Regions from separate parts of the Brevibacillus sp. JB24b genome, predicted to be linked through region 1. Evidence: riboswitches for the same ligand, from Rfam matches in the RefSeq annotation. Region 1 holds a riboswitch; each other region holds the start of a gene.
The links. A riboswitch is a leader RNA that binds a small molecule or an ion and turns the genes downstream of it on or off. The one in region 1 is predicted to bind cobalamin.
Positions count from the first base shown of each region.

Region 2: linked by a shared signal. The riboswitch ahead of metE (5-methyltetrahydropteroyltriglutamate--homocysteine S-methyltransferase) and the one ahead of cobJ (precorrin-3B C(17)-methyltransferase) in region 1 are both predicted to bind cobalamin.
Region 3: linked by a shared signal. The riboswitch ahead of nikA (nickel ABC transporter substrate-binding protein) and the one ahead of cobJ (precorrin-3B C(17)-methyltransferase) in region 1 are both predicted to bind cobalamin.

Region 1 covers NZ_JBNVQV010000001.1:1,336,385-1,344,416, forward strand. The annotation lists gene ACQV1I_RS06540 (bifunctional transcriptional activator/DNA repair enzyme AdaA) at 1-468, shown strand, start outside; gene ACQV1I_RS06545 (hypothetical protein) at 644-1,162, opposite strand; gene ACQV1I_RS06550 (nitroreductase family protein) at 1,260-1,823, opposite strand; cobalamin riboswitch at 2,018-2,211, shown strand; gene cobJ (precorrin-3B C(17)-methyltransferase) at 2,401-4,227, shown strand; gene ACQV1I_RS06560 (sirohydrochlorin chelatase) at 4,241-5,308, shown strand; gene cobK (precorrin-6A reductase) at 5,305-6,075, shown strand; gene ACQV1I_RS06570 (precorrin-8X methylmutase) at 6,108-6,773, shown strand; gene ACQV1I_RS06575 (cobalt-precorrin-5B (C(1))-methyltransferase) at 6,770-7,912, shown strand; gene cbiE (precorrin-6y C5,15-methyltransferase (decarboxylating) subunit CbiE) at 7,878-8,032, shown strand, end outside.
Region 2 covers NZ_JBNVQV010000001.1:2,798,290-2,806,321, forward strand. The annotation lists gene ACQV1I_RS13350 (ABC transporter ATP-binding protein) at 1-1,271, opposite strand, end outside; gene metE (5-methyltetrahydropteroyltriglutamate--homocysteine S-methyltransferase) at 1,808-4,114, opposite strand; cobalamin riboswitch at 4,279-4,474, opposite strand; gene ACQV1I_RS13360 (spore coat associated protein CotJA) at 4,780-4,995, shown strand; gene ACQV1I_RS13365 (spore coat protein CotJB) at 4,998-5,279, shown strand; gene ACQV1I_RS13370 (manganese catalase family protein) at 5,296-5,865, shown strand; gene ACQV1I_RS13375 (ABC transporter substrate-binding protein) at 6,106-7,851, shown strand; gene ACQV1I_RS13380 (ABC transporter permease) at 7,969-8,032, shown strand, end outside.
Region 3 covers NZ_JBNVQV010000001.1:3,364,380-3,372,411, forward strand. The annotation lists gene ACQV1I_RS15740 (ABC transporter ATP-binding protein) at 1-960, opposite strand, end outside; gene nikC (nickel ABC transporter permease subunit NikC) at 976-1,806, opposite strand; gene nikB (nickel ABC transporter permease) at 1,809-2,747, opposite strand; gene nikA (nickel ABC transporter substrate-binding protein) at 2,784-4,415, opposite strand; cobalamin riboswitch at 4,573-4,759, opposite strand; gene ACQV1I_RS15760 (nitroreductase family protein) at 4,926-5,549, opposite strand; gene ACQV1I_RS15765 (DoxX family protein) at 5,798-6,184, opposite strand; gene ACQV1I_RS15770 (MarR family winged helix-turn-helix transcriptional regulator) at 6,291-6,782, opposite strand; gene ACQV1I_RS15775 (non-ribosomal peptide synthetase) at 7,077-8,032, opposite strand, start outside.

The sequences.
Region 1 (8,032 bases):
AAATCAAGGACACCCAAAAGAGAGCATGTGAAGATTTATTATGCGGCGTCCGATGCCATTGCTGCAGGTTTTCGTCCTTGCAAGCGGTGTAGACCATCTGAACCAACATGGAAATCGGCGGAAGAAGATGCGGCAACCCGTCTGCTAGAGATGATTCACGATTGCTATAACCAACCCGTAACTCTGCGTGAAATGGCGTCACGTCTCTATGTGAGTCCTTTTTATTTGCAGCGTTGTTTTTCTCGTTGCATGAAGATAACACCCGGCAAATATTTAACGCGCATCCGAATGGATGAAGCGAAGAAGCAACTACTAGAAACAGATCGAAATGTTTCAATGATTGCAAGCGGGGTAGGGTTTCGCAATAGTGCCTATTTTGCCGCTGTTTTTCAGAAGGAAACAGGTTGTACACCTACTCAGTACCGCTTACAGCAGAAGAAACAGGGCAAAACAGGAACAACACGCTAAGTGTACATGTTGTAAAACGGTAGAACATACATATAAAAAAGAATGTAAGAACAGATTGAGCGTTTCTGTATCTAGCAGAAGCGCCTTTTTGTCCAATGAAAGGACAGATAAAAAGCACCTACTGTCGTGCTGCGAAATTCGCGCACAAAGAGGTGCTTTTTGTCGTGTCTATGTTTTATCTTCTTTCACCCATGATGCATTCTAAAAAATAATCGACTGTTACAGCCAGGATACCAACAAATAAGGGAGTTAATGGAGTTAACAAGACACCGGGAATCCATGTGGTATGCACGAGATAAAAAATAAAGGTAGTTGCTAAAATTTCAGGTATCAATTTCCAATTTCTTGAGATATGTAGTCTTTGCATTATGTATAAAAGGACTGGTTCAAGAATGAGTTCGTACAGCATTAACATGAAAAAGGAGACGCCCGCAAAGGAAACGAGTACCCAGAAATCAGATTTGTCGACAAACATAGGAAACAGAAAGCCGACTGTCCAGAGAATCGTAACCAATAGGAACACGACGATGGCGCTTGAGAACAAAACCAGCAAAGTTGCAATAGCGATAGCTAGGCCATTAATCCAGAATCCACCTTGCTGACGATCCCCACTCATCACAGCGCGTCGAAATAAAAAAAGTCCCGCTGTCGCACACAAGCCTACCATTATGGCAAAAGTCATGTGATTTGTCATATGTATCATCACCTACTATAAAAATAATACGTAGCAGGAGAGGAAAATGTTACAACAAAGCGGGGAAAAATGTAACCTTTTCAATTATGCCAAAATCTTACTCGACCCAGGTTGTTTTCTGTGCAAAAGGCTTGCGAGTAGTACGAGGTGTGGCTTCGTCAGTTGGATAGCCAATGAATAACGAACCAATCACCTTCTCTTGATCGGATAGGGATAAGAATGCTTTGAGACGTTCATCTCTTGCTAGACCTACACCGCGCGTACGCCACACAAAACCTAGTCCTAGCTCAGACGCCATCAGCCACATAGAATGGATAGCGCAGCTTACAGCGTAATCATTATCAAGCGAGGAAGCTTCGTCTCCGTCTACGATTTGTGATGTAGCGATTATAATGAGAGGGGTAGCTAGAACATTTTTCATGGACTCTTCTACTAAATGAGGTTTGGTAGGAAAGCGTTCAAGTAAGAAATCCTGTGCTAGTTGGTTAAATCGTTCTTTAGCAGCGCCTTGAATAACATAGAAATGCCAAGGTTCTCGCAAGCGATCATTGGGTGCTAGTACAGCTGCTTCTAGTAACTGCTCAATCTTTGCCTTTTCTACATCGCGACCATCGTAGGCACGTATAGCTTGACGCTGTTGTAATGTGTTTAAGAGGGACATGTTTTAACAACCTTTCTATAATATGTTAAATATGATACTGTTTATTCAAATATGTTTTTGTCTTTGCATAAAAATAGAAGATTTCTAATAGTATGTCAGTATACGATCTTCTTTTACTTCTTGTCCAGTCCCGAGTGGGCTAGACAGAAAAGTATGGACAATAAAATGCAAATTGGATTATGATAGAAGTAATCACATAAGCTTGGGAATAAAGGAATTGTTACATGAGAAACGATTCACATGGGGAAGTTGGTGAAAATCCAACACGGTCCCGCCACTGTAATTGGAGAGCCCGCTTTTGTCACTGGATATAACAAATATTCAGGAGGCGAAAAGGAGCAGGATGCGATCCATGAGTCAGGCTACCCTCTTTATTCTAACAACACCGCCAGACCTACGGCAGATGGGGAGGTGTTATGAGAGCAGTTTTGCTACAGAAGGGGACACTCCTTTTCAAAAAATAACAAGCTCATCATAACAGCACTTCTCACGTAAGTCAGACGGGGGGGAAGTGCTGTTTTTTTATTGTATAAAAATGTAAGATCGATTGCAAATAAGGATAGGGGGCTTGGAGTAGATGGATAAAGGAAAAATTCTACTAATTGGCTTTGGACCAGGACATCATGATCACATTACGCATCGCGCAAAAGAGGCTATCCTAGAATGCGAAGTGGTAATTGGCTACAACACTTATGTAGATTTAATTAGAGAACTAATCTCAGAAAAAAGTGTCGTACGTACTGGGATGACAGAAGAGGTTAGTCGTGCTCAAGAAGCGGTAAGATTGGCTGAGTTAGGTAAAGTTGTTGGCGTTATTTCTAGTGGGGATGCTGGAGTATACGGCATGGCCGGATTAGTCTATGAAGTACTTGTAGAAAAAGACTGGAAAGAATCCACTGGGGTGAAGGTGGAGGTTGTACCTGGGATTTCATCAATTCAATCTTGCGCCTCTTTATTAGGTGCTCCAATCATGCACGACGCTTGCACAATCAGCTTGAGTGACCATCTTACACCGTGGGCAACGATCGCTAAGCGTGTGGAAGCAGCCGCTTCTGCTGATTTTGTAATTGCGTTATATAACCCTCGCAGTGGTCGTCGTACACGACAAATTGTAGAAACACAGCAAATTTTATTAAAATATCGTTCTCCTGATACGCCTGTAGGAATCGTGAAAAGCGCCTACCGAGACCGTGAGCATGTTGTAATTACAACTCTTGCAGACATGTTGCAGCATGAAATTGGAATGTTGACAACGGTAATCATCGGAAACACGACCACCTTTGTTTACGACCAAAAAATCATTACACCACGCGGATATCAACGTAAATATACGTTAAATCGTATGGAACAACCGCTAAAACCTCATGAACGTTTACAGGAGAAGGCAGAGCCTTGGGCGCTTCACAGTCAGCCTGAGAGTGGAGATCTGTTATCTGGCTCTTCTTCTGAACAAGGCCAACCAACTGGTGGAGTGACTGTAGCGACGTCACCACAAGCTACAATACAAGAAGCTCAAGTTTCTGACTCAACACCATTAGCGACAATGGAAGCCCTTTCAAATCCCAGGCAATGCTCTGGAGAAGTAGAGCAGGTACCTGAAAACTCTTTTCAGGTAGAAACGGAGAGCTTTCAAGCTCCTAAACAAGCGGTTAAAGCTTTTCAACTAGCGATGGAAGCGCTTGCGTGTGTTGATGAAAAGACAGCCTTAGAGCTTAATCAGGGTATCACTCCTCCACCACGTCCGTTTAGCGGAGTTGTTGATATTTTAGAGCTAGGCGTTTCGCCTGGCGTAGCGCGCAAGAATTTTACCTCTGAACAAATGCGACTCTTGGCAGATTTGACTAAAGATGGCGGAGAAATGATGTATAGCATTGAGCATCAAATTCTTCTCCGATTACCTCAGGTAGATCCGGAAAAAGTAACAGAACAATTAAGAGCAGTAGACTTTCAGTTGTTTCCGATCGGAGCTAGTGCACAGGTAAAAGCATGTGATTTTTGTGATTTAGAAAAGGATGAATCCATACCCGTAGCTGAAGAATTAGGCAGACGATTGGATGGTCTAGCTGTGCCTAAAGATTTAAAAATTGGTTTTAACGGCTGCGGAATGGCATGCTATGGTGCGGTTATGGAGGACATTGGTCTTGTGTATCGACGTGGTGCATATGATGTGTTTTTAGGTGGTAAACGTATTGGGCGTAATGCACATCCTGGACAACGCATTGCCGAGGGAGTACCAGAAGAGCAAATTATTGGCCTTGTAGAACGAATCGTGGATGAATATAAGGTAAAAGGTCATATCGATGAACGATTCCATAAATTCTTTAAACGTACAGGGCAAGTACTTGAATATCGTTATCAGGAATTCATAGCGCCGTTGCAAATCGAAGAACCGTGTGGAGATTAAGGGGGGGAATTCTTTGAACGGAATACTTTTTATCGGTCATGGTAGCAGAGATGCCGAGGGAAATGAGCATCTTCTACAGTTTACACAGCGAGTTACTGAGTTGTTAAAGGAACAAACAGAGGTAACACTGTATGAGACTTGTTTCTTGGAGTTAACCAGACCAACCATTATGCAAGGGGTGCAAAAAATAGTAGAGCGCGGGGCTACCACTGTAGCAATGGTACCATTAATGCTGTTTCAAGCAGCCCATGCAAAACTACACATTCCCCATGAAATAGATGAAGCTAAAGCGAAATATCCACATGTCGATTTTCGCTATGGCCGCCCTATAGGTGTCCATGAAGATATGGTGCAAATTTTGCGAGATCGTTTACAAAATACAACCACATTTACTCCACTAGAACAGGCAAACAAGGATAGTGCCATTCTTTTAGTAGGTCGTGGGAGTAGTGACTCGGACGCAAACAGTGACCTATGTAAAATAGCTCGTTTGTTGTGGGAGAGCACAGGGGTAGGTAACGTTGAAGTGGCGTACATGGGCGTTACCTATCCAACAGTGGAAGAAGGGTTAGTTCGTTGTGTGAGACAAGGAGCTAAGCAAATTTATGTCCTTCCTTATTTGTTATTTACGGGTATTCTGTTAAAGCGTCTAGAAGAGAATTTACAACAGTTTCATCAGGAGTTCCCTGATATACAAGCATCGATGAGCGAGGCGTTAGGCTTCCATGAATTGCTAGAACAAATTGTAGTAGATCGCTCTGTGGAAGCACTACAAGGACGGGCATTAGCCAACTGTGATCTTTGTCAATTTAGAAAACTTGCTGTATTCGATCATCACCACCACGATCATGACCATGATCACCACCATGACCATGATCACCACCATGACCATGATCACCACCATGACCATGATCATCACCACGACCATGATCATCACCATGACCATGATCATCACCACGACCATGATCATCACAATGCAAGTGGACATAGTCATACCCCGATACCAAAAAACGAACAAGCATCCTGTAGCAAGGAATCGCAAGCTACAGAAGCTAATGAAAAACGGGGGGTACGTGTATGATCCTGTTTTTGGCAGGAACAAGTGATGCACGCGAATTGGCTGTTCTTTTGAAGTCAACAGGTGTTGATCTACTGGCAACGGTTGTCACTGATTCTGCTGCAAAAAGCTTGGAGGAAGAAGGTATTGCCACGCGGGTAGGAAGATTGCCACTAGCGGATATGATTGCCTTAGCCAAGGAGCAGAAGGCCACAACCATTGTGGATGCGAGTCATCCTTTTGCAGAGGAAGCTTCTAAAAATGCTATGGCATGCGCAGAAGAATTACAGCTCCCTTACATTCGTTTTGAGAGGGAGACCCGTAGTTATGTTGATCATCCTAATGTGCTCTTGGTGGAAAATTATGAACAAGCAGCATTGGAAGCAAAAAGCAGAAAAGGCGTGGTTATGCTAACCACTGGAAGTAAAACACTCGGTACTTTTACCAAGCATTTGCTAGGTGATCCTGAGATTCGTTTGATTGCAAGAATGCTGCCACGTAAAGACAATATGGAAAAATGTGAAGAGTTAGGTGTAGAGCAAAAAAATATCATTGCTATGCAGGGTCCTTTTTCTAAAGAATTGAATGCCGCTCTGTATACTCAATTTGGTGTTACTACAATGATTACGAAAGAAAGCGGTAAGGTGGGCGCAGTGGATGAAAAGCTGGAGGCAGCCCTAGAGCTTGGCATCTATACCATTATGATTGACAGACCTAAACTCGTGTACGGAGAAACGCATCACACATTTGATAGCGTTTTGAAAGCGATAAAAACACACGCTACGATCTAAAAATATCGTGGGAAAAGAAGGGGAGTTATAATATGTCATCGCAATTTCATACGGAATTTAAACCATTAACGATTCAACCACAAGAAATTGAATCGAAAAGTTTTGAAATGATTACAGAGGAGCTAGGCCCACATCCATTTACGGATGATCAGTATCGTGTGGTACAGCGTGTCATTCACGCAACGGCCGATTTTGATTTAGGACGTAGCATGCAGTTCCATCCAGATGCAGTAGAAGCGGGAATTCGCGCTATTCAAGCTGGTGAGCCAATTATTGCAGATGTTCAAATGGTTCAAGTAGGTATTAGTAAGCCACGTCTAAAGGCGTTTGGTGGAGATGTACATGTTTATATTTCTGATGCTGATGTAATGGAACAGGCTAAAGCCGAGAATACAACTCGTGCCATCATCTCTATTCGCAAAGCTACGAGCCAAATTAAAGGTGGTATCTATGCGATTGGGAATGCTCCGACTGCTTTACTCGAATTGATTCGTCTTGTGAAAGAGGGCAAGGCCAACCCTTCATTGGTTATTGGCGTACCTGTCGGATTTGTGTCTGCAGCCGAATCTAAAGAGGAATTAGCGAAGCTAGATATTCCATTTATTACGAATTTGGATCGCAAAGGCGGTAGCCCAGTTGCTGTGGCCGCGGTTAATGCGTTGTCCATTCTAGCAACAGAACGGAGCGAGCGTGCATGACTAATGCAAAGGTAGCGGAGGCAGAAAATGAGAAGCCACTTCGTCACGGATATACAACAGGTTCCAACGCTACCGCCGCCACGAAAGCTTCCCTGCTAGCCTTACTTAGTGGGGAAGAAGTTTCGGAGGTGGAAATTCTTTTGCCTAATAAGGATCGGGTTACGTTCCAGATGGTATCTCAGGAACGAGGAGAGAATTGGGTGGAGACTGGTATCATCAAGGATGGTGGTGATGATCCAGATGCCACTCATAAGGCCCTTATTTTGTCACGTGTTTCTTGGCATGATGATAGTGGCATTCATTTGGATGGCGGAATTGGTGTCGGTAGAGTTACAAAGCCGGGGTTACCGATTCCAGTGGGTGAAGCAGCTATTAATCCTGTTCCACGTAAAATGATTAAAGGTGTTGTTCAAGCGATTTTAGATCAACATGATTTAGAGGATCGTGGTGTCAGCGTTGTCATTTCAGTGCCGAACGGAGAAGAGATTGCAAAGAAAACACTGAATGGACGGCTGGGAATCGTTGGTGGTATTTCCATTTTGGGAACACGAGGAACGGTCGTACCATTTTCAACGGCTGCTTACAAAGCATCGGTAGCTCAGGCTATTCAAGTAGCTAAGGCAAGTAATTGCCAAGCGATTGCGATTACAACCGGTGGTCGTAGTGAAAAAACAGCGATGGAACTGTATCCGGATTGGGCAGAAGAATCGTTTATTCAAATGGGAGATTTCGTGGGATTTAGTGCACTCATTGGCAAAAAACAAGGATTTACACACATTGCCATGGTTGGGATGATGGGTAAATTGTCTAAGGTTGCCCAAGGTGCAATGATGGTGCATTCCAAAGGATCTTCTGTTGATTTTCAATTTTTGGCGGGGGTAGCCAGAGAAATAGGTGCAAGTGAAGAACATATAGCAGAAATTGAGGGAGCCAACACGGCCATGCAGGTGGGCGAAATCATGAGCCAAGCGGGACACTCCGCTTTTTTTGAATTATTGGCATACAAATGCTCCGAACAAATCAATAAGCACGTCGGGGGAGGCATGGTTATAGAAACCGTGCTCACCACATTGAAAGGCGAACTGTTGGGAAAGGCGGTAGTAGATGACACAGGTAACGATAATCGGGATCGGGGATGATGGTGCTCAAGGGTTATTTCCCCAGGCTGTTGATCTAATCAAACGAGCGCAATTGCTGGTAGGGGGAGAACGACATTTAGCATTTTTCCCGGACCTTGACTGTGAACGCTATGCGTTAAA
Region 2 (8,032 bases), 1.5 Mb from region 1:
CGAAGTGTCCCTGAGAACAAGAAAACATCCTGCTGGACAATCCCGATCTGTTTACGTAAGGCTTCTAGCTTCAAATCTCGAATATCTAATCCATCAATGGTAATTTGCCCTGCGGTAACATCATAAAAACGCGGCAATAAGCTACACAATGTTGTTTTTCCAGCACCAGATGGACCGACAAATGCTACTGTTTCACCTGCACGGATTGTTAAATTGATACTGTTTAGGATATTTTCTTTATTTTGATAGCCAAAAGTAACATCATGGTATTCAATGTTTCCTTGTAAATGATCTACAGCGATTGCATTTGTAGAGTCAGCTACGTCTGGAGCAGTATCTAAAAGTTCCACATAGCGTTTGAAGCCAGCAATTCCTTTTGGATAAAGTTCAATAACTGCATTGATTTTTTCAATTGGTTTAAACAATATATTTGTGAGTAACACAAACCCAACAAATTCACCTGCTGTAAGATGACCTTTAAGGACAAACCAAGTTCCACAGATCAATACAAACAGTGTCACCAGTCGCATAAGTAAGTAACTAATTGACATATTCATAGCCATGATCTTGTAAGAAAGTAATTTCGTCAAACGAAAACGTCCATTATTAATAGCAAATTGTGCTTTCTCATACTCTTCATTACCAAATGCTTGTACCACTCGAATGCCACCAATGTTATTCTCTACTCTCGCATTAAAGTCTGCGATATCGGTAAACATTCTTCTGAAAGCATACGTCATTTTTTTGTTAAAGAATACCGTTAACCAGATCAAAAAAGGAATAACGAGAAATGTGAGCAATGCTAACTGCCAATTAATATACAGCATTACCCCAAATGCACCGCATAGAGTCATTACAGCAATGAACAAATCCTCTGGTCCATGGTGAGCGATTTCTCCAATTTCCATAAGATCATTCGACATGCGAGACATTAAGTGTCCCGTCTTATTATTGTCAAAAAAACGGAACGACAGCTTCTGGATATGGTCAAACAGCTTTTTACGCATATCCGTTTCAATATTTATGCCAAGCATATGTCCCCAATACGTAACAACATAATTAAGAGCTGTGTTTAGAACATAAATACCTAACAAAGCAAAGCAAGCCCCAACAATTAACGACCAATCTTGCCCAGGAAGTAGTTTATCGACAAATTGATTGACTGCTAATGGAAATACTAATTCTAGCAATCCTGCAATAATGGCACATGTAAAATCTAAAATGAATAAACCTTTATAAGGGCGATAATAGGAAAAAAACCGACGTAACACGAATTTATCACTCTTTTCTCTCTTGTCTACTAGTGAAAACATTACTGCTAAGTATAAACGATCAAAAACTGAAAGTGAATATCTTTCTCATTTAGAAGTGTACTGTAAAAATTCTTACTTCTTTTGTTCCCTTCTTCTATTATCCTGTGCATTTTACTGAAAACTGGTAAAGCATATTGGTTTTTAATCGGTGCTGTTTAAATAGGAACGGCAGCATTCCAGTAATTAGGAACCCCCTCCCTAACTAGAAATGCTGCCCGTCGTCTAACCTGTTTCGTTTCAGTTCCTTGCTTTCTCTTTTCTTACGTCTTTTCAGCAGAACCCATTTGTCTGTCCTTTTCCATCCTACGTTTTTTCCGATCTTCATAACGCTGCTATGCTTGCTCATACTGTCGTTACTCTTCTTCTGTTTCCGGGATGATCGGTGGAGCTAACGTAGGTTTTCCCATATCATCTAGAGCAATAAGCGTAAGTTAAGCACGTGATGTTACTCTTCTTTCCCCCGTTATTAAATTCTCAGATTCTACTTCAACGTACTAAGGAATAGCCGTTATCGTATTTCTGACCAACCGAGTGGCTGTCACCATATTTTCTAAAGAAGCAATCGTCTCCGTACGACCTCTCGTCTTTAACCCGCAATCAGGATTAATCCAAAATTGTCTGGATTCAAGGACCTGTAGAGCATTCTCAATCATTTTCACTATCTCTTCCACAGTTGGAACGCGGGGACTATGAATATCATAGACACCTAGACCAATACCTTTTAGATAGGAGTGATTATGGAAGGAATGGATTAGTTCACCATGGCTCCGCGATGTTTCTATCGAAATAACATCAGCATCCAGATCGCTAATAGAATCTATAAAGTCATGAAACTCGCAGTAACACATATGAGTATGAATTTGAGTAGTGTCTTTTACAGAAGAAGTGGTTAACCGGAATGCTTTTACTGCCCAATCTAAATACGCTTCCCACTCCGTTTTCTTTAACGGTAGCCCTTCACGTAATGCTGGTTCATCGACTTGAATCATAGTAATCCCACTTGCTTCCAACGCCTCTACTTCCTTTTGTAAGGCTAGTGCGATCTGATAGGTTACCTGGTGTCTGGAAATATCGTCACGTACGAAGGACCAATTTAATATAGTGACTGGACCTGTGATCATTCCTTTGACCGGTTTAGATGTAAGAGATTGAGCATAGATGCTCTCCTTGACTGTCATTGGTTCAATAAACTCTACATCTCCATAAATTACAGGCGGTTTCACACAACGAGAACCATAGGATTGCACCCATCCATTCTTAGTAAATGCAAATCCCCCTAGTTTTTCACCAAAAAATTCCACCATATCCGTCCGTTCAAATTCCCCATGAACCAACACATCAAGCCCAACTTTCTCTTGTATGTCAATCCATTCACGGATTTCTGCTTGTAAAAATTGTTCATATTGTTCTGCCGACCATTCGCCCTTCCGCCATTTATTTCTCGCCTGACGAACCTCTGTTGTTTGTGGAAAACTACCAATCGTTGTAGTCGGGAGAATCGGTAAATGCAAGAGGTTTTGTTGTTGTTGTCGCCGTTGTTCATAATCAGATGCACGCTCTATCTGATCTAAATCCAAGCTGGCCACAGCCTCATGTACACGAGGGCGATTTCTAGCTACAGAGTTCGCTACTCGTTCTATAATTGCTTGATTCAGAGCGAAAATCTCTTTAACGCTTTCCTCTTTGTTGTGCAACCAATCTGTAACATGCTTGATTTCCATTAGTTTTTCATCTGCAAACGCCAATGAATCTTTAACTAGTGAATCAAGCTGTGTCTCTTGGTTTAAACTGATCGGAACATGGAGCAAACTACTAGATGGCTGAATCCAGATACGTGATGCATCCACGTGACTTCTGATTTTTGAGAGAAGATTTGTCTTATGGGTCAGATTGGCGCGCCAAATATTCCTGCCATCAATGATACCGGCTCCAAGTACTTTGTCTTGTGGAAATCCACTTGTAGTGATCTGTTCAAAGTTACGTCCCGCATCATGGACAAAATCTAACCCAATTCCTGCAACAGGTAAATGGATTACTTCCTTGTAGAATGTAACAGAACCAAAATAGGTTTGTAGCATGATTTGTAGTTGTGGAACAGCCTCATGAAGTTGTTCATAGATGTAGGAGATCGTCTTCATTTCGTCTTCGGATAAAGATGTTACGAGAATCGGCTCATCCATTTGAACCCATTCCACGCCTTCCTGCGCTAATTCAGTCAGTACTTGCACATAAAGAGGGATGAGCTGCAAGATAATAGCTGGTATCTGCAAAGGATCAAACCCTTTGGATAGCTTAATAAAAGTATAAGGTCCCACCATGACAGGTTTTCCGTTAATGCCCAGCTTCTCTTTCGCCTCTTTATAAGCAAGAAGCGGCTTATTTTCTGTAAGAACGGGTTTGATATCCTGAAATTCCGGCACAATGTAGTGATAATTGGTATTAAACCATTTGGTCATTTCGCAAGCAACCGCTTGTTGGTTACCACGAGCCATAGCAAAATAGGTGGACAAAGGTACTGCCCCACCAGCATATTCATAGCGTTTTGGAACATAACCGAACATCACAGCCATATCCAACATGTGATCATACATGGTGAAGTCATTGACCGGTATCAGGTCAATACCTATTTCCTTCTGCTTTTGTAAATGCTGGAGTCTACCTTGCTCCATTTGAGCAAGAAACTCCTTCTCTTTAATTGTTCCAGCCCAAAATGCTTCTAATCCCTTTTTCCATTCGCGATTCTCACCAATGCGTGGATATCCTAAACTGCTGCTTATTCCTTTGCTTATTCCTTTGCTCATGCTTGTTCGCCCTCCTAGACAGGTTATTTTTCGTTAAAGAACCAACTCAAACAAAAAAGCATCTCTTCCAATCAAAAGATGGTTAGAGATGCTTGAACAAGCAGTGAATATACGTATACAACTGCCACAGCTATCCTAACACCTCCCTATCTCCCGTAGGTCACACAGTGTTGTCGAAATAGGCAGGTCTCCTGACTTAAGAATCATCATCAGCACATACCTTCCCAATCCTAATGGATCAGTGGTATTTTTTGCACTAACTCCTCTTTTACAGTGGCGGGACCGTGACGGATTTACACCGTGCTTCCCTTTTCATCCTTGATACTGATCGTTCAAAGAACCTATTTCCACATATTTAATTCAATAATATTAATACGAAAAACATAAACAACTATACTCTTTTATCTAGGTATGTTTGCTATCATAATACAACTTCACACAAAATTCCACATCTTTATTCAATTGCGTTTTTTCTTACCTTAGGGGACTTGTGTTACTTACATGCTGACCGTATTCGCACGCACCTTGTACCAGCATCCCCCCATCTTGCCCAAAATTAGGCTGCAAGATATGAATTCATTCTCTTTTTACCTATGTTTCCAGTTCTACTCTTCTTGTCCAATTGATAAGCATATAAGGACATCTACAGGAAAGGAGGCAATCATATGAGTCGAAACCGCAAGGCATACTATCCTTTCATCGGTCCATGTGATCCTTGTCCGCCACAAAGGGTTGTAACCTATGAGACGCCGCCACAACTCTATTTGGGATTTCAACCCCCGAATTTACCCCAATTTGATCCGTACAAAGCTCTTTGTCTAGGAACCCTTTGGCCTGCTCTGTATGCGCCATATGAAAATCCGTACAAAGGGGGAAAATAAAAGTGAGCGATCATGGTACTCAAGCGGATGAACAACAGCAACAATTTTATGAGCTGCTTCATCAAATTCAGGTGCTAGACTTTGTTCTAGTGGAATTAAACTTATATCTTGACACCCACCCTACTGACATGGCAGCCATTAAGCAATTCAACGATACTGCTCAGCAAAGTATGACACTGAAGCGCCAATTCGAATCTTCATTCGGACCTCTGATGAATTTTGGCAATAGCTTTGCCCAATACCCATGGTCGTGGAAAGATGTACCTTGGCCTTGGCAGGTGTAAGAAAGGGGGATTTTGAATGTGGATCTATGAGAAAAAGTTACAGTATCCTGTTCGCGTAAGCAAATGTGATCCTCAAATGGCAAAGTATTTGATGGAACAATATGGTGGAGCTGATGGAGAATTAGCAGCTGCTCTACGATATATGAATCAGCGCTATACAGTTCCTGACAAGGTCATTGGGCTACTAAACGATATTTCCACAGAAGAATTTGCCCACCTCGAAATGATTGCAACAATGGTATATAAGCTAACGAAGGATGCTACTCCTGAACAACTAGAAGAAGCAGGTCTTGGCGCACATTACGCAAGCCACGATAAGGCTCTGTTTTTTCATGATGCAGCCGGTGTTCCTTTCACGGCTACATATTTTCAAGCAAAGGGTGATCCAATTGCAGACTTGTATGAGGATATTGCTGCGGAAGAAAAGGCAAGGGCTACATATCAATGGTTGATTAATATGACTGATGATGTCGACCTAATCGATAGCCTTTCTTTTCTTCGCGAACGTGAAATTGTGCATTCTCAACGGTTCCGTGAAGCAGTGGAGATTTTAAAAGCAGATCGTGAACAACAGAAGATTTTTTAACTAAGTAGCCAACAATATGAGAAAGCTATACAAAAGAATACGAAAGGCGACTTGACCAAATTTCTAGTTAGAGATTTGGTCAAATGTTTTTCTACGCTCTATTTCCTTTATGCACGTATCCAACCATATGAAAAAATTTTCATTTCTCGAAATAACAGAAATATCTTAATTCATACTTTACAGATCGGAATTATAGGAATATAATGAGGCTACATTTTACAATTGATTAGGAGGATCATTATGAGTAGAGCTTTTATACATTCATTCTTCACATTTCTGTTAGGGGCTTTCTTATTAGTCGGTTGCAATAGCGAGGGAGCACCCCCATCCACCTCTAATGCTCCAACCAGTGAACAGGCAGATGCCCAGGCTCAAACATTGCAAGTTCAAAACGCAGGTGACGTGGTTATCGCTGCTACAGACAAATCAAAATCGCCTGAATCGGCTAAAAATAGAAAAGACACGGTTGTAGTAGCTTTAACAGAACCAGGTGGGGTTTTTAATCCATATTTTTATCACAATGGTTATGATGGGAACGTTACCTCCGTGATGTTTTCCCCACTTGTTGATATTGATAGGAATGGGAAACCAGCTCCGAAATTAGCAGAAAAGTGGGACATTTCCACCGATCAGCTTACATATACCTTTCACCTACGTAAAAATCTGAAATTTAGTAATGGAGAGCCCTTGACTGCTAATGATGTCGCCTTCACTCTAACTATTTTGCATGATAAAACGTATGACGGGGAAACAGAAATCGCTGAAGCACACATTAAAGGCGGGAGTGCATATAAAGAAGGTAAAACAAAAACCATTGAGGGAATTAAAGTAATCGATCCACAAACAATCGAGATTACCACAGAGAAAGTAAACGCTCGTTCTCTTCTCCTACTTGGTGGTCACGTTTTGTCCAAAGCCTATTATGGAAAAGGTTATGAACCAGGTAAGCTTGACTACCTACGTACATTGCATACAAAACCGGTCGGAGCTGGCCCTTACAAGTTTGAAAAGTTTATCCCCGGTCAAGAAGTGAGATTTGTGGCCAATGAGTATTATTACGAGGGTAAACCTGCCATTACCCATTTTATTTATAAAACAACCGATGGCGATACAACTCAGTTTTTCCAAACGGGCGAGACTGACTATGGCTCCTTCCCTGCTAATGCAGATAATCTGGAGCTTTTAAAAAGTCTTGGTTTTGCAAACATCAATATTTATACTTCGACTGCCTATAGTTATCTATCGTTTAACCATAGCAAGCCTTATTTAAAAGACAAACGTGTTAGACAGGCGCTAATCTATGGGCTTGATCGTCAACAAATCGTGGATGCTGCCTATCAGGGTTATGCACAAATAGCTAATGTGCCTGTAGCCCCTGTATCCTGGGCGTTTACTGAAGATGTGAATCCCTATGCTTATGATGTGAATAAGGCTAAACAACTACTGGATGAAGCTGGGTGGAAAGAAGGCTCAGATGGCATCAGGGAAAAGGACGGGAAAAAACTAGTTCTTCACTACTTGACTACGAAAAGTAAAGTAAGTGATGTTCTCATTCCCATCGCGAAGGAAAATTACAAATTAATCGGTATTCAACTAGAAGCAGAATTAATGGATTACCCAGCACTTGTAGCAAGAACAGATAAAGGTGATCACGATCTTGCTTCCTTTTCTACTACGATGCTAGGAGATCCATCTGATGGTGTTATTCAGTTCTCTTCTACGGGTGGAGGTAGCTTTACAAATACACATGGTTATTCCAATCCTAAGGTAGATGAACTGCTTGCAAAAAGTGTAGGTACGCTTGATATTGAAAAACGCAAAGAAGCTTATAAGGAACTTTATCAAGCATTAAGCGACGATCCTCCGTTTATTTTCCTGAATTATCGAAAAATTTTATCAGGTCATAATGCACGAGTGGAAGGATTTGAACCCAACGGTTACACCGGTATAAGCTCAAGCCTACCTACCCTGAAAATTGTGGAATAAGAGGACAATCGAACATGCTCAGTTCCTATGTACTAGGTAGGGACTGAGCATCTTCCTTAGTCATTTCAGATGAGGGTTACCATTCCATCTACGTTTTTGCTAGGAGGCGCTCTGTCAATGAAAACCTACATGTTCAAGAGACTGATGATTATGATTCCAACTTTGATTGGCTCTTCTCTCT
Region 3 (8,032 bases), 2.0 Mb from region 1:
TACACATCGTACTAGATGATCTTTTTCATATTCCTTCCATTCAAGCTTGCTAGTTGCACAAATGTGATCTGCATCCTCGCATCGATCTAAAAATGGGCATATATTGTCTCTATTCGGTGGAGTGGGAGGAGAAACGCTAACACGTTTTGCACTCTTTGCCCTCCTTCTCGTTAATCCAAGTCTGGCTTGTAACAAAACACGAGTATATGGGTGCATCGGATGATTGAATAACTTCCATACTGGTGCCTTCTCAACTATATACCCACCATACATGACAGCCACTTCGTCAGCCAACTGAGCAATTACCCCTAGATCGTGTGATACTAATAAAATACCGGTTTCGTATTCTTTTCTTATCCTATCCAACTGTTTCAAAATTTGGAGTTGATTAGTCGTATCGAGAGCTGTCGTGGGCTCGTCCGCAATAAGGATAGATGGATGTAAGGACATCGTGATCGCAATCATCACACGCTGGAGCATACCGCCACTTAGCTGAAATGGATATTGCTTCAATATACTCTCTGGATTTGGCAAATCCATTTTTTCCAAATGCTCTACAGCCATTTTCTGCGCTTCCCGCTTCGTGATAGGCAAATGAGTTCTCAGTGTTTCAATAAAATGCCGACCAATTGTCCGCACAGGATTAAAGGCGGTCATAGGATTTTGCATAATAAAAGCGATCTCACTACCTCGTACTTTTCCTATGTCTTCTACTGAACAAGTTAACATATCCTTATTTCTAAACGTGATGCTCCCTTCTACCACCTTTGCCTTATCGGGTAAAAGATTTATTAAAGACATGCACGTCATCGTTTTGCCTGATCCGCTCTCTCCGACAAGCCCAAACACTTTCCCAGCCTCTATTTCAAAGCTTACCTCATTGACAGTCTGAGTCACCCCATGCGGTGTTGATACAACTATATTCAAATTGTTAACAGTTAGAATGGGGTGCTGTCCCATCTTCCATCCTCCTTTCTATTTTCTTCTTAGGTCTAAGGCATCCCTCAGGGCTTCTCCGAACAAGTTGAAAGCGATCACGACAAGTAAGATCATCATACCTGGGTACAACATCAAGGATGGGTTATTTCTAAAAAATGGTTTACTGTCGTTGATCATCATTCCCCATTCTGCCTCTGGCGGCTGTATGCCAAGACCTAGAAATGAAAGTCCAGAAATAGCTAAAACAATTCCTCCGATGTCCATAAAAGCTAATACAACTATCTGAGATATAATCGTAGGTAAGATATGTTTTAGCACAATGACCAGCTTTGGTGTTCCACATACCTTAGCTGCTAAAATAAAGTGTTGCTCCTTAACGCTAAGTACCATTCCCCGAATAATGCGAGCATAAAAAACCCATTGGACAAGCACCATCGCTAAAATCAGATTCCCAAGACCTGGTCCCAAGATTCCAATCAAAGCTAAGGACAGAAGCAAGCTTGGAAATGCCATGAGAATATCACAAATCCGCATGAACAAATAATCAACCCAACCACCTCTGAAGCCTGCATAAATACCGATCGGAATACTGATTGTCATGGTTAATCCCATGATAATGAAAGCTGTTCCCAGTGAGGTTCGTGTCCCATAGATTAATCGAGACCATATACATCTCCCTAAATGATCGGTCCCTAACGGAAATGTAGCGGAAGGGCCTTGCAGTTTATGAGTGATATCAACCAGATTCGGATCATTAGGAGACCAAAAAGGCGCAAAAAGAGCCAATAATATCATGAGGAAGATAATGATGCTGCAAATGATCATGAGCTTTTGTGACAGCAGCTTTTGCTTTAGATTTTTCAACATGCTTATTGCTCTCCTTCCCATTTTATCCGGGGATCCAGGAAAGCATATGCAATATCCACAAGGAGATTGCAGACTACAAAGATCACACCCATAAACAATAAACAGCTCTGAATCATCGGATAATCACGCTGTAAAATAGAAGTAACAAATAAAGAGCCCATACCCGGCCAAGCAAAGACGGTTTCAACAATAACGGCTCCGCTTAACATGCTTCCAAGGCTCATGCCTAGTCCAGTTAACACGGGTAATAAGGACTTTTTAAAGACATGTCTGCTAATGATTACTCTTTCGCTCAGCCCTCTCGCTCTCGCATACACTACAAATGGCTCATTCAAGTTTTCTAACGTACTAGCGCGAAGCAATCGCATATACGTACCGATATAAGGAAAAGCCAGTGTCAAGGAAGGAAGCACTAGATGAGCAAAAGTTCCCCTCCCTAATACAGGAAATAAATCTAACTTAACCGATAAAAAATAGATGAATAGGAATCCAAGCCAGAAAGCAGGCATCGAGACACTAACAAAGGCCATTATTCTGCTAACCTGATCAATCATTTTCCCCTTATAAAGAGCAGAAATCATTCCTATAGGTAAACTAATAACAATAATTAGGATGCATGATGCAAATGCTAGTTGTATTGTTGGGAAGAAATGGAGCACGATTTCATCCCATATCGATTTCTTCGACACATAAGATATCCCTAAATCCAATTGAACCACTTTTTCTAACCAATTTACATACTGGATATACAGGGGCTTGTCCAGCCCTAGCTCTGCTCGGATGGATGCCACTGCCTCATCTGTTGGAGGAATATGTGACGCCCTCAAGTAAGCTACGGCTGGGTCCCCAGGGGTTAAGTGGAGCAGAATAAAAGTGATCAGAGAAATTCCAAATAATATTGGCAGTAAACTTGTGAGACGTTTAACAATAAACCAACCCATTTAGTTCTCCTTCAGTCGTTTTTACATATCCCCACTTCACTTACTATCAATGGTAGTGAAAGGCACCTCGTATTCTTGAGGCAAGAAATTAACACCGCTCATATTTTTATGATAAACCGCTATATTAGACTGATAAGAAATTGGTAAGTAAGCAGCCTGTTCGTGCAATGTAGTTAAAATATCTTTATATAGCTTCATTCTGTGTGCTTCGTCTGTACTCACTAATACTTCCTTGATTTTTCCATCTAATTCTTTCTTCCCTGGTAGCCCTAATAGAGCTTTGTAATCCGGACTTCCACCTTCGGAAGGTGTAGTTATAGCGGATAAATAGGAATGCGGATCAAACGGGACACCCCAGCTAGCCGTAAATAATAAATCAAAACTGCCTTCACTCGCTGTAGCCCAAAAATTCTCTTCTTCCTTACTAGTCAACTTAATATCGATCCCCAATTTGCTAAACTCACCTTGAACATATTCCGCTATTGCCTTCTGAATGTTGTCTGAACTAATAAACATCAATTCCAGTTGTAATGTTTCTCCATCCTTCTCCCGAAATGGTTTTCCATTTGCTTGTTTCCATCCCGCTTCATCCAATAACTGTTTCGCTTTTTCTTCATCGTGTTCATACGGTTTCACATCAATTTTTGTGTAAGGAATGGTAGGTGCAAACAAAGTGTCAGCTTTTCTTTCCGTCCCGTAAAAGATATGATCAATCACAGCCTGCTTATTAAAAGCATGCTGGATAGCTAACCGTAATTTGCGGTCTTTGAGCGCTTCTCTGTTCGTATTAAACAGTAGCGCTCTTGTAGCTGTGGGTTCTGATAATTTGGTTTCATATTTTCCTGAGTCCTTCAGAAATCGGAACGAATCTTGGCTAATGACCCCATTACCAAAAATAAGATCGATTTCCTTTTTCTCAAAAGCTAATACTCTAGACTCACCGTCAGGAATGACTTTAACAATCACCTTGTCGACTTTCGGTTTAGCTCCCCAATACTTTTCGTTTCTTGTAAAGATAGCCTTTTCATTTTTCGTATATTCGCTTAGCACCCACGGCCCTGTGCCAATCGGAGCCTTGAGTCCGTCTTTAAATGTGTTTTGACTGTCAGGAAAGGCAGCTTCTCCTACAAATCGTAAGGGTCTGATGTACGTAAGCTCTTGAAGAGTTGGGTAATATGGTTTTTTCAAATTCAGTTTAAACGTAAATTCGTCAACTACTTCTGTGCTTTTCATTTGGTTTATTAATTCCATCCATTCATGTTGTGGGGCATTAGCTAAAACGGTATCAAAATTCTTCTTGACGATTGTAGCATTAAATGGTGAGCCATCAGAAAATGTAACATCTTTCCTTAGGTGAAACACATATTCTTTTCCATCTTTTGATACATCCCAGCTTTGGGCCAACCAGGGCTTAAGTTCTCCACCTTCACCGTAGTAAACAAGAGATTCATATACCATAGCTTGTGAGAACCATTGATTCGGAAAATACGTATGCGGATTTAAATCGCCAATATCTCCGGACCAGGAAAACGTAAGAGCTTTTGAATGATCTTGATTTGATATATTTACTTGATCTTTTGTTGTATTACTGCAACCAGCGATCATGATTGTTAGAATCGCGAGTAGTCCAATAAAAGTAGTGATAAATGTAGATCGTTCCAAAAACATATTTCCTCACCTTTTATCTATAAATTAAATTATTCCAAAAATGTTAAAACACAAAAAAAACATTGCCAACCAGATTAAAAAGGTCAGAAATGCCTATTGTTTAAGAACAATTTGGTCTTCTAGCATTCTAACACCTCCCTATTTCCCCGTAGGTCTAACAGTATTTTTAGAATGGGCAGGTCTTCTGACTTAGGTTCATCATCTCCATGCGTCTTCCCAGATATTATCCAGTGACTTTTTTGCATAAGACTCCCCTTACAGCGGCGGGACCGTGCCGGATTCACACCGGCTTCCCTTTTAAGTATTTGCTATGAAACAAATACACCCATTCCGATATGTAGTTTTTCCTTATGGAAATATTCACTTTATGCCATTAATTTGAAATTAGGACAAAAAGTTTACCTAGAACAAATTATATTCGTTATTCCAAGTTTATGCTATATCAAATTAAGTTCCTAAAAAAACATTGCCAAAGCATGTCCGATTGAACAGCTTTAGCAATGTTTTAACTTACATACCGTTGTAGCTTACAAACTCCCCATTCGGCTTACGATAACCACGTGGACGTTGACTTGATATCTTTTCTTTTCCAATAGTAAACATCATTACTGTTTCATATCCATCAGGAATTTCTAAAATTTCTTTAATAGCATTTGGATCAAACCCAATCATCGGGCACGTATCCCAGCCTTTATCTTTTGCCGATAGCATGAACAACATGGCAGAAAGACTCGCATTGCGAATTGCATCTTCCTTCATAAATGACTCGCCATTGCCCTCATATACCCCTGTAACTGTCTCAATTGTACGATCTAGCTCTTGTTTACTCAAAATTCCGAGATGGTGCATTCCTTCATTTATTTTTTCCACTCCTTGATAAGCGTAACGATTCCCCAACACCAAAATGACTGCTGAAGATGTATGTACTTTATACTGCTTGCAAGATTCATAAATCTTTTCTTTCAAGACGGGATCAGTTACGACTAGGTAGTGTGTATGTTGAAGATTAAAAGCAGAAGGAGCATATTTAACTAAAGTAAAGATCTCTTCAAGATCAGATTGGGTAATTTCTACCCCATCAATGAAATTATTTGCGGAACGCCGACTTTTCACTAGGTTTGTAAAATCGCTCATGTAATTTCCTCTTCTCATTGTATGTATCGTAATGGTTACAGGGGAGGAAAGAACAGTGTTTTCACTACACTTACTCGCTCCCCTGTCTTTTTTGTGCCTACTTGATTTTATTTTGCTTGAATCTGTTTGATTCTTGCCTGATTAGGCCTTATTCTGACCTATATCTCTTGGCATTGTCTTCATGTACAACATTATCATACAATAGAGCAAGTGAATCTGGATACTACTCACTTTTTACAGGTCATATCTTACGCGAATAAAGCATATGCACCTGGTCCAATCAATGCAACCCCGATAGCCACCGCAAGCAATACTAGATTGTATTCCATACCGTTTTGCGTAATCCACAATCCATTTTTTCCATGTACAGTAAAAATAGCGATCAGCATAGTTACAGCGATTAGTGCTCCCCCTATCCAAGTAAACACACCAGACGCAAAGAGCAATCCTCCAACAATCTCACTGGCGCCTGCCATAAATGCCATCAACAAGCCGGGTTTCACACCGATAGATTCTAACCACCCTGCTGTTCCCTTTAAGCCATGCCCACCAAACCATCCAAATAATTTCTGTGTACCATGACCAATAAATAAAAGCCCCACAACTAATCGAATAAGTAAAAGTCCTGCATCCATTTTCTTTTCCTCCTTAGGAATATGTTTTATTTTGAGTATCTTCAATTAAAGATATATGAGAAAGATGGATAATATGCTTCTTTTTATTATCACATCTGTTTTGCTACTACTTATCTGCAAAATTCATTTGGGCTGACTTGCCCAGCTTTTTCAACAAAGTAATGGTAATCTCTTTTTCTTCAGGAGAAAGCCCACTAAGTGCTTCTGTTAGCTTTTCTTGATGTTTCGGAAAAATCTCTTGGAGAAATTGCTCCCCTTCTTGTGTTAATTCCGCATAGATAACTCGTCGATCATTCGGACAGGGCTTACGAAGCAAATAACCCTTTTTTTCTAGCTTATCCACCACATAAGTAATATTTCCACTAGAGATTAAAATCTTGTCACCAATTTGCTGAAGAGGCTGTCTGCCTTTATGAAATAACAATTCTAGAACACCAAATTCAGTAGGATTTAATCCATATTGTCGAATATCTTTCTGAACGTGAGCAGACGTCCAGTTAAATGCACGGGATAACACAACGAACAAATGAAGGGATTGCTCTTGATTTTTATTTGAATCTGTTATCAGGTCCATTTGCTTTCCCTGTTTGTTCAGCATTTTGTTTTCTCCTTTCTTTTTATTTCTTACCTTTTACAAAATACATTTCAATATGTCTCATTTTTTGATATCTTAAATTTAAGATAAATGAAGAATACCCTATTTTTTTTACGTTGTCAACTAGTAAACTAAAAAAATATTAAATGAACAACGTAGGAGTTTGGGTTGATTATAGCTGGAACACTCTTGCTGGTTCCATGTTATCGGCTAAACAGAGAAAGACGTATTAGCTTGCGAGCATCTTACAAAAGATAAGGGACACAAACAGGTAATAATCGTTTGTGCCCCCAGGTTTTATTTTTTCATAGGCGCCTCGGCTTCGCTATTAGTTGGTTCTTTTTGTTCTATAAAGGCTGCTAATGCTTGGATCGTTCGGTGTTCATAGACAACCAGATCATCGGAGATTAATTCCTCTTTCTCCATCTCTAAGTCGAGAGTAACAGCAAGTAATGAGTTTCCCCCATGCTCAAAGAAATCCTCGTTTGTCCCTACTTGTTCAACTTTCAGGACACGTTTCCAAATTTCCATGAGCTTCATTTCTAATACGGTCTTGGGTTCTTCTCCTTCTCGGTTCCTTGGAGTGAAAAGTAGAGCTTCATCCTGAAGTCCACCTCGATTTACTTTTCCACTGGTCGTTAAGGGAAGCTTATCCAGTGTCATGAAATGAGCTGGAATCATAAAACTCGGGAGCTGTTTTCTCAGATGTTCCTTTATCTCGTTCATATCGATTGGATTTGCGGTAATGATGTATGCCACTAGCTGTTTATTTCCAAGTGAATCATCTTTATCTAGTACGACAGCGTCAGCTATCCCTTCATAGGAGCGAAGTCTTGTTTCGATTTCTTCCAATTCAATACGGTATCCGCGGATTTTCACCTGATGATCAATTCGACCTAAAAATTCGATATTTCCGTCAGGTAGCCATCTTGCTAAATCCCCTGTCCGGTACATCTTTTCACTAGCTGCAAACGGGTTAGATACGAACTTTTCTTCATTCAATTCAGGCTTATTCAAATATCCTCTCGCCACGCCTGCCCCAGCAATAAACAATTCTCCCACGATCCCGATTGGCTCCAATTGAGTAGACTCATTCATCACATAAACCTGCACGTTTTGAATCGGTTTGCCGATTGGCAATGTACTATACTCTCCTGCTTTTCTTAGAGGAAAGCGGGTAGCGATGACTGTTGCCTCTGTAGGGCCATAGAGATTATCAAGCGTAACATTCTTTGTAAGGGAGTAGAATTGCT